One region of the Bradyrhizobium sp. USDA 4503 genome, then DNA from elsewhere that is predicted to be linked to it. Evidence: predicted binding sites of a transcription regulator. Region 1 holds the regulator's gene; the other holds the start of a gene.
The links. The regulator PhoB, encoded in region 1, activates phosphate uptake and scavenging genes when phosphate is short. The targets are predictions, from matches to a motif close to TGTCATNNANCTGTCAT.

Region 1 (7,583 bases):
CCGATGTGAGTTGCTTGCATCAAGCTGGTGCCCCAGCCTTCGCAACAATTGACAGCGATGGTTATGGGTCCGGGGTCGCGCTTCGCTTGCCCGGGACGACAACGCTTACTGATCTCCGACTACGCGACCGCGTCGAAACACCAGGCCAGAATGCCCTTCTGCGCATGCAGGCGGTTTTCCGCCTCGTCGAACACCACGGATTGCGGCCCGTCGATCACCTCGTCGGTGACCTCCTCGCCGCGATGCGCGGGCAGGCAGTGCATGAACAGTGCGTCCGGCTTGGCGAGCGACATCAGCTTGGCATTGACCTGATAGGGCCGCAGCACGTTGTGGCGGTGCTCGCCCTCCTTGTCGCCCATCGACACCCAGGTGTCGGTGACGACGCAGTCGGCGCCGCGCACGGCGGCTTCCGGATCGGTGCCGAGCATGATCGGCGCGCCGGTCGCCTTGATCCAGTCGCGCATCGGCTTCTTCGGCGACAGCTCCGGCGGGGTCGCAACATTGAGCTGGAACTTGAACCGCTCGGCGGCATGCGCCCAGGAGGCCAGCACGTTGTTGTCGTCGCCGGTCCAGGCCACGGTCTTGCCCTCGATCGAGCCGCGGTTTTCCTCATAGGTCATGAGGTCGGCCATCACCTGGCAGGGATGCGAACGCCGGGTCAGGCCGTTGATGACGGGAACGGTGGCGTGAGCCGCGAGCTCGAGCAGCGCGTCATGGTTGAGGATGCGGATCATGATCGCATCGACATAGCGCGACAGCACGCGCGCGGTGTCGGCGATGGTCTCGCCGCGGCCGAGCTGCATCTCGGCGCCGGTCAGCATGATGGATTCACCGCCGAGCTGGCGCATGCCCACGTCGAACGACACCCTTGTGCGGGTCGACGGGCGCTCGAAGATCATCGCCAGCGTCTTGCCTTCGAGCGGCTTCCTGCCCTTCTCATGCGCCTTCAGCTTCGCCTTCATGGCGGCTCCGGCGGACAGCATGTTGCGCAGTTCGCCGAGCGGCAGCTCGTTGATATCGAGGAAGTGACGGACCGGCTTGCTCATTATCCAGCCGCCTTCTTCGGCTGCGCCACCGACAATGTCGCGCAGGCGCGCTCGAGCGCGGTGATCGACTGGTCGATCTCGGACTCGGTCACGATCAGCGGCGCCAGGAACCGCACCACATTGTCGCCTGCGCCGACGGTGAGCAGCTTCTCGCTGCGCAGCGCTGCGATCAGGTCGCCCGACGGCACCACGGCCTTGACGCCGATCAACAGCCCCTCGCCGCGTACCTCCGACAGCACGCCGGGATAGCGGTCGACGACGGAGGCGAGCTTCTGCTTGAGCAGCAGCGACATCTTCTGCACATACTCGAAGAAGCCGGGTTTCAGCATGACGTCGAGCACGGCATTGGCGGCGGCGACCGCGAGCGGATTGCCGCCGAAGGTCGAGCCGTGCGAGCCGGGCGCCATGCCGGCCGCGGCCTGCGCGGTCGCCAGCACCGCGCCGATCGGGAAACCGCCCCCGAGCGCCTTGGCCAGCGACATCACGTCCGGCGTGACGCCGGTGCGCTTGTAGGCGAACAGCTCGCCGGTTCGGCCCATGCCGGTCTGCACCTCGTCGAAGGCGAGCAGCAGGCCGTGCTCGTCGCACAGCGCGCGCAGTGCCTTGAAGAACGCCTGTGGCGCCGAGCGCACGCCGCCCTCGCCCTGCACCGGCTCGATCAGGATGCCGGCGGTGTGCGGACCGATCGCCTTCTTCACCGCGTCGATGTCGCCATGCGGCACCTGGTCGAAGCCGTCCATCGGCGGGCCGAAGCCCTCGAGATATTTCGCCGAGCCGGTCGCCGCCAGCGTGCCCAGCGTGCGGCCGTGGAAGGCGCCCTCGAAGGTGATGATGCGGTAGCGCTCGCCATGGCCCTTGGAGAAGTGATAGTGGCGGACCAGCTTGATCACGCCCTCCATCGCTTCCGCGCCGGAATTGCAGAAGAACACGAAGTCGGCAAAGCTCTGCTCGCACAGCCGCGCGGCAAGCACCTCGCCGTCCGGGCTCTTGAACAGGTTCGACATGTGCCAGAGCTTGGTCGCCTGTTCCTGCAGCGCCTTGACGAGATGCGGATGCGCGTGCCCGAGCGCGTTGACCGCGACGCCCGAGGTGAAATCGAGATAGCGGTCGCCGTTGGTTGCGATCAGCCAGGCGCCCTCACCGCGCTCGAAACCGAGATCGACCCTGGCGAAGACGGGGAGCAGATGCGACGTGGCAGCGTTGGTCATGACGATCACTGGCGGTTTTTAAGCCGACAATTGCCGCGCGCCTTGACGCCAGCGCAGCAACGGCCAGCTTCGGAAAACAAAACGGCCGCCTTTGCGGGCGGCACGTGGCGGGCATTCTATGCTGCGGTCGGTAAGTGTCAATCGCCACGAAGTGGCCTTCCTGCAATGCGAAACGAGCGCAATCCGGAGCATTCCGGTGCGGTGGAAAAGCCTCATCGCGATGCTTAACTGTGTGGGAACATGTGGACGCACGACCGCGGACTCTTGCGCCAGAGTCACGCCATATTGTAGCGTTTGGCCTGTCGGGTACGACATCTCGTGCGGCGGTACTGGACCCTCTAAGTAGCCTTTGTGTCTCGCGTAAACGTTCGGGCGCAACACCGTGCCCGGCGAGGGCTAAGGGATTCTGGCCGCAGGGATATTTGTCCAGATTGGCTCGCAGCGCCGCTCCAATGATTGGCCGGCGCTACGCGAAGGGAAGAATGCGATGACTGTATTGACCTGGTCCGACGATCGCGTCGAGCAGCTGAAGAAGCTCTGGGAGTCCGGCCTGTCGGCCAGCCAGATCGCGGCGGAACTTGGCAATGTGACGCGAAACGCCGTGATCGGCAAAGTGCATCGGCTCGGCCTCTCCGGCCGCGCCAAGGCACCCTCCACGGCCGCGCCGCGGCAGCGCAAGGCCCGCCCCGCCCAGCACATGATGCGGGTGGCGCGCCCGGTCTCGCGCGGCAACACCGCGCTGGCGCACGCCTTCGAGGCCGAGATGGAGCCCGATCCGATCTCCTACGACAATGTGGTGCCGATGAGCCAGCGGCTGTCGCTGCTCGAGCTCAACGAGGCCACCTGTCACTGGCCGGTCGGCGATCCCTCGAGCCCGGAATTCTTCTTCTGCGGCGGCAAAGCGCTCGGCGGCCTGCCCTATTGCGCGCATCACTCGCGCGTCGCCTACCAGCCCGCCGCCGATCGCCGCCGGCCGTCGGCGAAACCGCAGATCAAGTGAGCACTCGGGAAAACGACGGAAGACCTCAAAGACAAATCCCCGCGAAAGCGGGGATTTTTTTGTGTGACCCAGCCCGGCTATATCACCAGCGTCGTCCCGGCGCAGGCCGGGACCCATAACCACGAATGGGTGTTGTTAGAAAGCCGTCTGGCCGCGTGCCGATTGCGCTGGCCGCGGCGTATGGGTCCCGGCTTTCGCCGGGACGACGCCGTGTTGCGGTTTATGAATGCCGCATGGCCGTTACGGCTGCGGCTCGGCCTTGGCAAAGCGGTCGTCGAGCGCGTAGCCGGCGCCGCGCACAGTGCGGATCGGATCCTGCTCGCGGCCCGGATTGAGCAGCTTGCGCAGGCGGCCGATATGCACGTCGACGGTGCGCTCATCGATGTAGATGTCGCGGCCCCAGACGCTGTCGAGCAATTGCTCGCGGCTGAACACGCGGCCGGGATGCTCGAGGAAGAATTCGAGCAGGCGATACTCGGTCGGCCCGAGATCGATCGGACGGCCCGAGCGCGCCACGCGGCGCTTCTCGCGGTCGAGCTCGATGTCGCCGTAGGTCAGCACGGTCGCAAGCCGCTCCGGGCTGGCGCGGCGCAACAGGCCCTTCACCCGCGCCAGCAGCTCCGGCACCGAGAACGGCTTGACGATGTAATCGTCGGCGCCGGTGGCAAGCCCGCGCACGCGCTCGCTTTCCTCGCCGCGCGCGGTCAGCATGATGATCGGAAGCTGCTTGGTCTCGGGCCGCGCCCGCAGGCGGCGGCACAGTTCGATGCCGGACAGGCCCGGCAGCATCCAGTCCAGCACCACGAGGTCGGGAACGCGCTCCTTCAGCCTTGTATCCGCATCGTCGCCGCGCCCCACCGTCTCGACATCGTAGCCTTCCGCATCGAGATTGTAGCGCAACAGCGTCGTCAGCGCTTCCTCGTCTTCGACTACCAGAATGCGTGCGCTCATCGGTTTAAGTTCTTTCTCTGTGGTGATCCGTTGCCCAGACGCAAACCGAAACGCTTACTTCCTTGAGCATAGTCCCCGCGGAAACGATTTGTCGCGAGGATCGTCCAGTTTCGCTCTTGCCGGTTCCGTGCTTGCCGATCATGCCTCAGTTGCCCGGCACCGTGGTGGCAAAAGTGGTCATGTCGCCCTTCGGGCGCTTGTCGGTGATCTGCTGGCCCTCGATCATGTAGAACACGGTCTCGGCGATATTGGTGGCGTGATCGCCGATCCGCTCGATGTTCTTGGCGCAGAACATCAGATGGATGCAGAACGAGATGTTGCGCGGATCTTCCATCATGTAGGTGAGCAGTTCGCGGAACAGCGAGGTGCAGATCGCATCGACCTCCTCGTCGCCCTTCCAGACGTTCATCGCCGCCGGCAGGTCGTGCGCGGCATAGGCGTCGAGCACCGACTTGACCTGCGACAGCACGAGGTCGGTCATGTGCTCGAGGCCGCGGATCAACTTCAGCGGCTGGAAATCGCTCTCCAGCGCCGCGACGCGCTTGCCCATGTTCTTGGCGAGGTCGCCGATCCGCTCGAGATCGGTGGCGACGCGCATCGCGCTGACGATCTCACGCAGGTCGATCGCCATCGGCTGGCGGCGCGCGATCGTCAGCACCGCGCGCTCTTCGATGTTGCGCTGCAGATTGTCGATCTCGATGTCGGCGGCGACCACGCGCTTGCCGAGCGCGACGTCGCGACGGATCAGCGCGTCGACCGACTCGGTAATCATTCGTTCGACCAGGCCGCCCATCTCGGCGACCAGGCGGGTCAACTCCTGCAGGTCGCTGTCGAATGCCTTGGCGGTATGTTCAGAAGCCATCGCTTGTCTCCCTCAACCATGATCCCGGGGATCATGGCTTCGTGTCCTGAATTTTAGCATGACCTGATCGGAAAACCGGTTTCCACTTTTCCGGATCATGCGCCGGTCAACCGAACCGGCCGGTGATGTAGTCCTGGGTGCGCCGATCGCCCGGTGAGGTGAAGATCTTGTTGGTGTCGTCGAACTCGATCAGCTCGCCGAGATACATGAAGGCGGTCTTGTCGGAGACGCGCGCCGCCTGCTGCATGTTGTGGGTGACGATCGCGATCGTGTAGTCCTCGGAGAGTTCCTGGATCAGCTCCTCGACCTTGGCGGTCGAGATCGGGTCGAGCGCCGAGCACGGCTCGTCGAACAGGATCACCTCGGGGCGCACCGCCACGGTGCGCGCGATGCACAGGCGCTGCTGCTGGCCACCGGAGAGCGACAGGCCGGAGGCGTTCAGCTTGTCCTTGACCTCGTTCCACAGCGCGCCGCCGCGCAGCGCCTTCTCGACCCGGTCGTCCATCTCGGACTTCGAGATCTTCTCATAGAGGCGGATGCCGAAGGCGATGTTCTCGTAGATCGTCATCGGGAACGGCGTCGGCTTCTGGAACACCATGCCGACCCGCGCGCGCAGCAAGTTGAGGTCGAGCTTGGGGTCGAGAATGTTGGTCTGGTCCAGCATCAGCTGGCCGACCGCGCGCTGACCCGGATACAGGTCGTACATCCGGTTGAAAATGCGCAGCAGGGTCGACTTGCCGCAGCCGGACGGGCCGATGAACGCCGTGACGCGGTTGGTGCCGAGCGTCAGGTTGATGTTCTTCAGCGCGTGGTGCTCGCCGTAATAGAAGTTGAGGTTGCGCACCGTGACTTTCGGCGGCGCTTCCGGCAGCGGAACCTGGGGAATGTGGCCTGCGGCAGTCGTGGAGACGGAAAGCTCGGTCATTTTGCGGCCCTTTCGGCACCAAGGATACGCGCGCCGATATTCAACGCGAGCACGGTGAATGTGATGAGCAGCGCGCCGCTCCACGCCAGCTCTTTCCAGTAGGCGTAGGGGCTCTGCACGAAGTTGTTGATGGTCACTGGCAGGTTGGCCATCGTCTTGGTCAGATCCAGGCTGAAGAACTGGTTCGACAGCGCGGTGAACAGCAGCGGCGCGGTCTCGCCGGCGACGCGGGCGGTCGCCAGCAGCACACCGGTGATCAGACCCGATCGCGCGGCACGATAAGCGATCCGCTTGATCACCAGCGAACGCGGCAGGCCGAGCGCGGAGGCGGCCTCGCGCAGCGGATTGGGCACCAAGAGCAGCATGTCCTCGGTGGTGCGCAGCACGACTGGGATCACGATCACCGCGAGCGCAAGGCTGCCTGCGATCGCCGAGAAGCCGCGCATCGGCACCACCACCGCACCATAGATGAACAGGCCGATGATGATCGAGGGCGCGCTGAGCAGGATGTCGTTGATGAAGCGGATCACCGAGGTCAGCTTGTCGTGCTTGCCGTATTCGGCGAGGTAGGTGCCGGCGAACAGGCCAAGCGGCGCGCCGATGCCGACGCCGATCACGGTCATGATGACCGAGCCGACGATGGCGTTGAGCAAGCCGCCTTCGGTCGAGCCGGGCGGCGGCGTGTTCTGGGTGAACAGCTGCACGCTGAGGCCGGCAAGGCCGTTATAGAGCAGCGTGATCAGGATCAGCGCCAGCCAGGTAACGCCGAACAGCGCAGCGCCGACACAGAGTGCGCGGATGACGATGTCGCTGCGGCGGCGGGATTTGTAGATCGGGTTCATGGCGTTACTTCCCCGCCTTCTTTTCAAGCCGCATCAGCATCAGCCGCGCGCCGGCGAGCACGAAGAAGGTCAGCACGAACAACAGCAGGCCGAGCAGGATCAGGCCGGACTGGTGCAGGCCGTCGCTCTCGGCGAATTCGCTGGCGATCGCCGCCGAGATCGTGGTGCCCGGCGCGAAGATCGACGACGAGATCCGGAACGAGTTGCCGATGATGAAGGTCACCGCCATGGTCTCGCCGAGGGCGCGGCCGAGCGCCAGCATGATGCCGCCGATCACGCCGACGCGGGTGTAGGGGATCACGACGCTGCGAACGACTTCCCAAGTAGTGCAGCCCATGCCGTAGGCGGCCTCCTTCAGCACCGGCGGCACGGTCTTGAACACGTCGACCGAGATCGCGGTGATGAAGGGCAGCACCATGATCGCAAGGATCAGCGCAGCGTTGAACAGGCTGAGATAGGACGGCGGGCCGGCGAACACCGCGCCCAGCACCGGGACGCCCTCGAAGATCCGGATCATGAAGGGCTGGAAGGTGTTGGCCAGGAACGGGCCGAGCACGAAGAAGCCCCACATGCCGTAGATGATCGAGGGGATGCCGGCGAGCAGCTCGATCGCGATGCCGATCGGGCGGCGCAGCATTTGCGGGCAGAGCTCGGTGAGGAACACGGCGATGCCGATGCCGACCGGAATGGCAATCAGCATCGCGATGACCGAGGTGATCAGCGTGCCGTAGATCGGGCCGAGCGCGCCG
Region 2 (7,583 bases), 670 kb from region 1:
CGCAATGAACAAGCCGGTGCATATCGCCATCACGGCCAGGGACCGCGCTACCGTCGACGCCTTCTACAAGGCCGCGATGGCGGCCGGCGGCCGTGACAACGGCGCGCCCGGCATCCGTGCGCATTACCACCCGAACTATTACGGCGCATTCGTGCTCGATCCCGACGGCCACAATATCGAGGCGGTCTGCCACACGCCCGGGTGAAACATCGGAACGCCGCGGCGCGCGATCCGTTGTCGCTTCGAACTTCGATGGAGCGATCAATGCGCGCGACGCGATCTGGCGGCGGCAGCCGCGGGGCCTCGATATGATGCCGATCGAGCCTCCCGAGATTCCGCCGACGACGCCGGGCACACCGAGCGAACCGCCGCCGGGAATTCCGCCCGGCAGTCCGCGCCCCGAGATTCCGGAGCCGGTGCGCGAACCCGGCGAGCCGCCGCGACCGGACGAGTTGCCCGGCAAGACACCTGACGAATCACCGGTGCGCGGACCGCCTGGACCGTCCGGCCCGCCGCCTGCGACAGATCGACTCGCCGCCGGTGAGTCGCCCTTGCGCCCAAGTTCCACGTCGATTGCAAATGTGTAGGCGCGTTTCTTCTGAACGCGCGGTGAACAACCACACACGCAACCCGTTATAATGTCGAAATAAACTTCGCCGATGATTCGTGGCTCGCCACAATCCGGCCTAACGGCTGGCGGTTCATCGTCCTGCCGAATTGTTCGGTTCTCACTTTGCTTTCCTGCCCAGACTTTCCGCCGGGGACTCCTAGACAATGACAAAGCTTCGTCTCGTGCTGCTTGCCACGACTGCGCTGACGGTGATGCAATTCGCCACCTCAGCGTCGCACGCCCAAACTTCGCCGCTGGTCGTCGCACAGGCGCAGAAGGAAGAAACCGGACCTGACGGAAAGCCGAAGGCGCGGCCGGCGCCGGGCGCGCCGGGTGCGCCGGGTGCTCCCGCACGTCCCGCACCGCCGGCCGCAGCACCGCATCCGCAGGCGCCACCTCCCGCCGCGGCACCCGCGCATCCCGCTCCGCCGGCCGCAGCACCCGCGAAGCCGACCCCGCCTCCAGCCCCTGCCCGGCCCGAGCCGCCCGCAGCTGCACCGGCAAAGCCGACGCCGCCTCCGGCAGCCGCACCGCATCCGGCACCGCCGCCGGCTCCCGCACGGCCCGAGCCGCCTGCCGCGCGCCCGACGACGCCTCCGCCGTCGGCTGCTCCCGCACATCCCACACCGCCGCCGCCCGCGGCCGCACCCGCGAAGCCATCGCCGTCACCGGCACGGCCGGAGCCGCCCGCAGCAGCGCCTGCGAAGCCGACCCCGCCACCGCCGGCGGCCGCCCCCGCACATCCGACGCCACCGCCGCCGGCCGCAGCACCGCAGCGACCCGGCACGCCGCCGCCCGGCGCAGGACCCGCGCACACACCGCCGACGCCGGCGCCCGGCGCCACGCCGAATGCCGCGCCCGCAGCACGTCCCGGCACCCCGCCCACGGCGGCAACGCCGACACCGACGCCCGCAACGCCGGGAGCTCCGACAACGGCGCCGGCCGAACGCCGTCCCGGCGATCGTCCGGGTGGCGAACGCGGTGAACGTCCTGGCGGCGCCAAGCAACCGCCGGGCACGCCGCCCGCGGCGACGTCAACGCAGGCGCCTTCGGCAACGACAACGCCTCCGGCAGCAGGGGCACGACCGGGCACGCCGCCCGCCGCGACAGCTCCCGGTGCGACACCGACGCCGACACCTCCGGCAGCCGGCGCACAGCCCGCGCGTCCAGGCACCCCGCCTGCCGCAACAACGCCTCCGGCACCCGGCGCGACGCCGACGCCACCGGCGCCAGGTCAGCAGGGACGTCCGGCGACACCGCCCGGAACGCCGGCGACCCCGGGCGCGGCAATGGGCGCGCCCGGCGCGACCCCGGCTCCGGGTCAGCCGGCAGCACGTCCGGGCGTCGCGCCCGGCGTATCGCCAGCCCAGGGCGCCGCGATGGGCGCGCCCGCGCCATCGGTCGTCCCCGGCTCGGCCGCCGCAACGCCGCCGCCCGGCCGCGCGCAATATGCGCCGCCGACGGTTGCGCCCGCCTTCCGCGCCGCGCCTGCCGTCGCAGCGCCGCTGCCGCCGCCACCGCGCCATGACAACATCAAGCCGCTCGCGATCGGCGCCGCCGTCGGTGCCGGCGTGGTCGCCGGCGCCATCATCGGCGGCAGCATCGCCGACCTGCACAGCCAGCGGCAGGAGGTCGTCGAGGGCGGCCGCACCATCTACACCGAGCCGGACCGCGTCATCATCCGCGATCCGGGCGGCCAGGCCTATGTCCGCGGCGACGACGTCTATCGTTTCCGCTATGGCGCGCGCGATATCCGCACCGAGACGATCGGCGGCGAAACCCGCACCGTGGTGGTTCGTCCCGACGGCAGCGAGATCATCACGGTGGTCGGCTCCGACGGCCAGATGTTGCGCCGAATCCGGAGGGATACTGGCGGCCGCGAGGTCGTCATCATCGACAACAGCTATCGCGATCCGCGGGCGGTCGGCGGCTTCTATGTCGACGCCCCGCCGCCGGTGGTCAACATTCCCTACGATCGCTACATCGTCGATGCTCAGGACGCGTCGCCCGACGTGATCTACGAGACCATGGAGGCACCGCCGGTGCAGCGGATCGAACGGCGCTACTCGCTGGACGAGATCCGCTACAGCCCTAATATCCGCATGCAGATGCCGAGCATCGACGTCAACACGATCAACTTCGACTCCGGATCGTGGACCATCCCACCGGACCAGGCGGCGAGGCTGCAGGTGATCGCCGACGGCCTCAACCGGGCCATCCAGCGCAACCCGCGCGAGGTGTTCCTGATCGAGGGCCACACGGATGCGACCGGCAACGACACCGACAATCTGTCGCTGTCGGACCGCCGTGCGCAATCCGCCGCCGAGCTCTTGACGCAGCAGTTCGGTGTGCCGGCTGAGAACCTGACCTCGCAGGGCTATGGCTCTCAATATCCGAAGGAGCAGACCGACGGACCGAGCCGCATCAACCGGCGCGTCACCGTCCGCCGCATCACCCCGCTGCTCAACGGCGGCACCGCCTCGGCCGCGCCGCCGCGCTGAGCCGCCGCGACATGACGGAATGGCCGGGAGCGATCCCGGCCATTTTTGTTTGTTCTCCTTCCCCTGAAAGGGGGAAGGTCGGGATGGGGGTCAGCCGCAGGTGACGGTGTCTACGGAGAGAGCAGATCCCCACCCGCTCTGCTCTCGCGAGCAAAGCGACCTCCGCTTTTCAAGGGGAGGTCGGAGAAGCCTCGCCGGTCACGCCAACCCTCCAACAGCAAACTTTGTTCATCTCGACCCCCGCAAGCGGGAGGGGTACAGCGGGCATGCCTCGTCTCAATCTCATCATGCGTTACTTGCCCGCACCCAGTCCCAGCGCCTCGACCATCACGCGGAACACTTCGGTGTTGTCCATCGAGCCGTGGACGCGCTCGCTGCCCGGGCCCGTCGCGGTGAGAATGACGTCCTCGCCGGAATGCACGCTGGCGCCGATCATCGCCGGCAGATTGCCGAAGCGCAGCACGACGCCGGGGACATCCTTGTACTTGTCATTGGCCTTGAACGTGTCGGGCTGGTCGGCCTTCACGGTCGGCTCGTTCGGATCGTCGAGTTTCGGGCGGAACGTCTCGTAGTGATCCGGCAGGCTGGCGGAGAAGATTGCAAGCCGCCGGCTGACATCGACGCGTGACGGATAACCTTCGGCGTCCGGCGCCGGATAATTCGGGAACCCGGCTTTCTCGTAGACACCGACGCGCTCGCGCAGCGGCACGTTGGGTGTCGCCGCCATGTCGTCATTGATGGTGCCGACCAGGCTGTTCGGATGGTTGTGGTCGGCCACGACCAGGATCAGCGTGTCGTCGTTGCGCGCTTTCGCCCAGTCCTTTGCGAGCCGCACCGCGTTGTCGAGCATGATGGTGTCGTAGACCGCGCGCTCCATGTCGAGCAGATGGGCGTATTTGTCGATCAGGCCGGACTCGATCATTAGGAAGAAGCCGGCCTCGTGCTTCGACAGCACCGTGAGCGCGGCCTGGACCTGCGCGGCCTGGACCTGCTCGGTCAGGTCCGGCTGTTCGGGGAATTTCCTGACGCCGCCTCCCTTGAGGAATTTGCGGTCAAGCGCGCCGTCCATGTTGCCGGCGGCGAACAGGCCGAGCAGTTGGCGGGTGTCCGGTTTGGCCGCGAGCGTGGCGAGTTCGCCTGCGGTCGTCGCGACCGGATAGCCGGCGTCGCGGAAGCGCGCGAGATAGTCGACATCGTCCTTGCGTTTCGATCCGGACGCGGATTGCGGCAGGAAGTTCGCGGAGCCGCCGCCCATCAGCACGTCGGGCTTCGCGTCAAAATATTGCGCGACGATCGCGTCATAGGCGGCGCGGCGGCGGGTATGCGCAACCATCGCCGCCGGCGTCGCGTCCTCGACCTCGGTGTTGGTGACGATGCCGACCTCGAGGCCCGCCCGGCGCTTGGCGAGGCTCGCGATGGTCTCGACCCTGGGATCGTCGAGCGGATCGGGCGTGCGATCGGCGTAGACGCCGAGCGCATTGACCGCGGCCTTGTGGCCGGTGGCGTAGGCGCTCGCGGCATTCGCCGAATCGGTGATGATCGAGTCCGAGCCGGCGGTCGCGACCAGCGCCATATGCGGCATGTCGTCGATCGCGAGCTTGCCGCGGCTCTTGCCCTCCGCGATTCCCTTGGAGAGGATTCGCGCGGCGACGCGATGCGACGGCGACATCCCGTCGCCGATGAACAGGATCACGTTCCTGGCCTTGCGTGCCCCGGTGTCGTAGACGGTCCAGGTCATCTTCCGGCTCTGCGTGCCGTCACTGACTTCGACGGCGACCTGCCCGGGCTTGACGAGCGAGACATCGCGCAGCACCAGCGCTGACTGCTCCCGGCCGGCCTCGTGCACGGTGAATGTGCCGCCCTGGCCGAACACCGCGGCATAGTCCGCGCCGTTCAGCGTGACCTTGAGCTTTGCTTGATCGACCACCCCCGGAAGCTCGACCTTGAAGTCGAATTTGGCGCCGACGAGGATATCGGCGCGATCGATCGGATAGATCGTCTGGGCGAACGCCGGCGCTGCCGACAACGCCAGCGTGACGGCCATCCCGGCAACTTGCTTGATCATGATCGATGCTCCGCTCTCGCGCATCATGCGCATCGGAGCGGAGGCTAGTTGCGGCGGATGACGGCGCAATGAGGCGCGCCGGGGCGTATTGCCGCAAGGCCGGCGTGATTTCAGCGCGCCATCTGCTGCGGATCGTAGAAGAAGCGCTCCTCGACCAGCTCCTCGCCGCGCCAGGTCTGCCAGGCGACCTCCTCCATGCTGCGGACCTTGCCGTCCTTGCCGGTGAATTCGAAGCGCCAGCAGATCGCCGAATGATCGCCGTCAAGCAGGAGCGGCCCGAGCCGCGTGGTCTTGACGCCGGCGACCGCGGCCAGCACCGCCGCCTCGCGCGCCGCCAGCGCCTCGCGGCCGACCCGCCACTCGCCGTCGTTCTCCTGGGTGCGGGCATCGACTGAATAGAAGTTCCTGATCGCGCCGACATGGTCGTTGGACTCGACCGTGTCAGCGAAGGCTTGCAACGTCCTAAGCGAGGGCATCGGGCATTCTCCATTTACCGACTTACAGTCGGTATTTATCGACTAGTAGTCGGTAAGTCAATTGGCTTGCGTCTGGAACTGGGCTAGAGATGCGCCATGGCAACCCAGGCCGAACGGCGCGAGAAAACCAGAGCCGCCATCGTCAAGGCGGCGCGGCGCATTTTTGGCGAGCGCGGCTTCGCCGCTGCGACGATGGACGACATCGCCGCCGGCGCGCGTGTTGCCAAGGGCGCGGTCTATCATCACTTCGCGACCAAGGAGGCGGTGTTCGAGGCGGTGTTCGAGCAGGTGTCGATCGACCTTGTTGCCGATCTCGACCGCATCTCGCGCGCCGAGAACGATCCGCTGGCGGCGATGGCGGCGGGCACGCAGGGCTATTTCGCGGCGTGCTCGAAAGGCCCGACCGGCCAGATCATCTTGCGCGACGGCCCCGCCGTGCTCGGCTGGGAACGCTGGCGCGAGATCGACGCCAAGCATTTCGGCGGCAAGTTTCCGCGCGCGCTGGCCGCCGCGATGGATGCCGGCGTGATCGCCAAGCAGCCGATCGAGCCGCTGGCGCGGCTGCTGCTCGGCGCGGTGACGGAAGCCGCGGTTGCGGTCTCCGCGGGGCCGGATATCGGCAAGACCGGCACCGATTACGCGCGCGCGTTCCGCTCGCTGCTCGATGCGCTCAGGGTGAAGTAGGCAGGCCTCTCTCCCCACGTCGTCCCGGCGAAGGCCGGGACCCATAACCACAGGGAGGAGTCGTAAAAGCGCGCTGGAGCACCAGCGTGCTTCATAACCATGGCCGGTGGTTATGGGTCCCGGGTCGCGCTTCGCTTGCCCGGGACGACAAGGCGAGAGGGTGCCGCCTCAGTCCTTGTCGTTCTCGAGCTGGAAGATCTGCGAGCCTTCGCCGCTCGAGATGAGGCCAGTCTTGTTGTACAGGCCGAGCTTGGCGCGGGTGTCAGCAATGTCGAGGTTGCGCATCGTCAGCTGGCCGATGCGGTCGGCCGGCGTGAAGGCGGCGTCCTCGACCTTCTCCATGCTGAGCCGCTCCGGCGCGTAGGTGAGGTTCGGGCTCTCGGTGTTTGATATCGAGTAGTCGTTGCCGCGGCGCAGCTCGAGCGTCACCTCGCCGGTGACGGCACGCGCCACCCAGCGCTGCGCGGTCTCGCGCAGCATCAAGGCCTGCGAATCGAACCAGCGGCCCTGATAGAGCAAGCGGCCGAGCCGCATGCCGCTGATGCGGTACTGCTCGATCGTATCCTCGTTGTGGATGCCGGTGACGAGGCGCTCATAGGCGATGTGCAAGAGTGCCATGCCGGGCGCCTCATAGATGCCGCGGCTCTTCGCTTCGATGATGCGGTTCTCGATCTGGTCACTCATGCCGAGGCCGTGGCGGCCGCCGATCGCATTGGCCTCGAGGAACAGCGCGACCGGATCTGCAAACGTCTTGCCGTTCAGCGCGACCGGCTGCCCCTCCTCGAAGCGCACCACGACCTTCTCGGCCTTGACGTCGCAATCGGCGCGCCAGAACGGCACGCCCATGATCGGGTTGACGATGGTGATGCCGCTCGCAAGGCTCTCGAGATCCTTGGCCTCATGCGTCGCGCCGAGCAGATTGCTGTCGGTCGAATAGGCCTTCTCCGCGCTCATCTTGTAGGCGAAGCCTTGCGCGGTCATGAACGCCGACATCTCGGCGCGGCCGCCGAGCTCGTCGATGAACTGCTGGTCGAGCCAGGGCTTGTAGATGCGCAGGCTCGGGTTGGTCAGCAGGCCGTAGCGATAGAAGCGCTCGATGTCGTTGCCCTTGAAGGTCGAGCCGTCGCCCCAGATGTTGACGCCGTCCTCCTGCATCGCCGCGACCAGCATCGTGCCGGTCACCGCGCGGCCGAGCGGCGTGGTGTTGAAATAGGTGATGCCGCCGGTCGAGATGTGGAACGCGCCGG

Region 2: a site for PhoB is predicted at 5,234-5,250, ahead of ACVMIH_RS26875 (alkaline phosphatase). Genes of this name have one in related genera too.

Annotation. Positions count from the first base shown of each region.
Region 1 is NZ_JBSRXS010000001.1:4,965,069-4,972,651, forward strand. It holds gene argF (ornithine carbamoyltransferase) at 120-1,046, opposite strand; gene ACVMIH_RS23935 (acetylornithine transaminase) at 1,046-2,254, opposite strand; gene ACVMIH_RS23940 (GcrA family cell cycle regulator) at 2,742-3,254, shown strand; gene phoB (phosphate regulon transcriptional regulator PhoB) at 3,495-4,205, opposite strand; gene phoU (phosphate signaling complex protein PhoU) at 4,351-5,067, opposite strand; gene pstB (phosphate ABC transporter ATP-binding protein PstB) at 5,174-5,992, opposite strand; gene pstA (phosphate ABC transporter permease PstA) at 5,989-6,834, opposite strand; gene pstC (phosphate ABC transporter permease subunit PstC) at 6,839-7,583, opposite strand, start outside.
Region 2 is NZ_JBSRXS010000001.1:5,630,746-5,638,328, forward strand. It holds gene ACVMIH_RS26860 (VOC family protein) at 1-205, shown strand, start outside; gene ACVMIH_RS26865 (hypothetical protein) at 312-587, shown strand; gene ACVMIH_RS26870 (OmpA family protein) at 775-3,111, shown strand; gene ACVMIH_RS26875 (alkaline phosphatase) at 3,404-5,176, opposite strand; gene ACVMIH_RS26880 (hypothetical protein) at 5,287-5,652, opposite strand; gene ACVMIH_RS26885 (TetR/AcrR family transcriptional regulator) at 5,749-6,336, shown strand; gene argG (argininosuccinate synthase) at 6,505-7,583, opposite strand, start outside.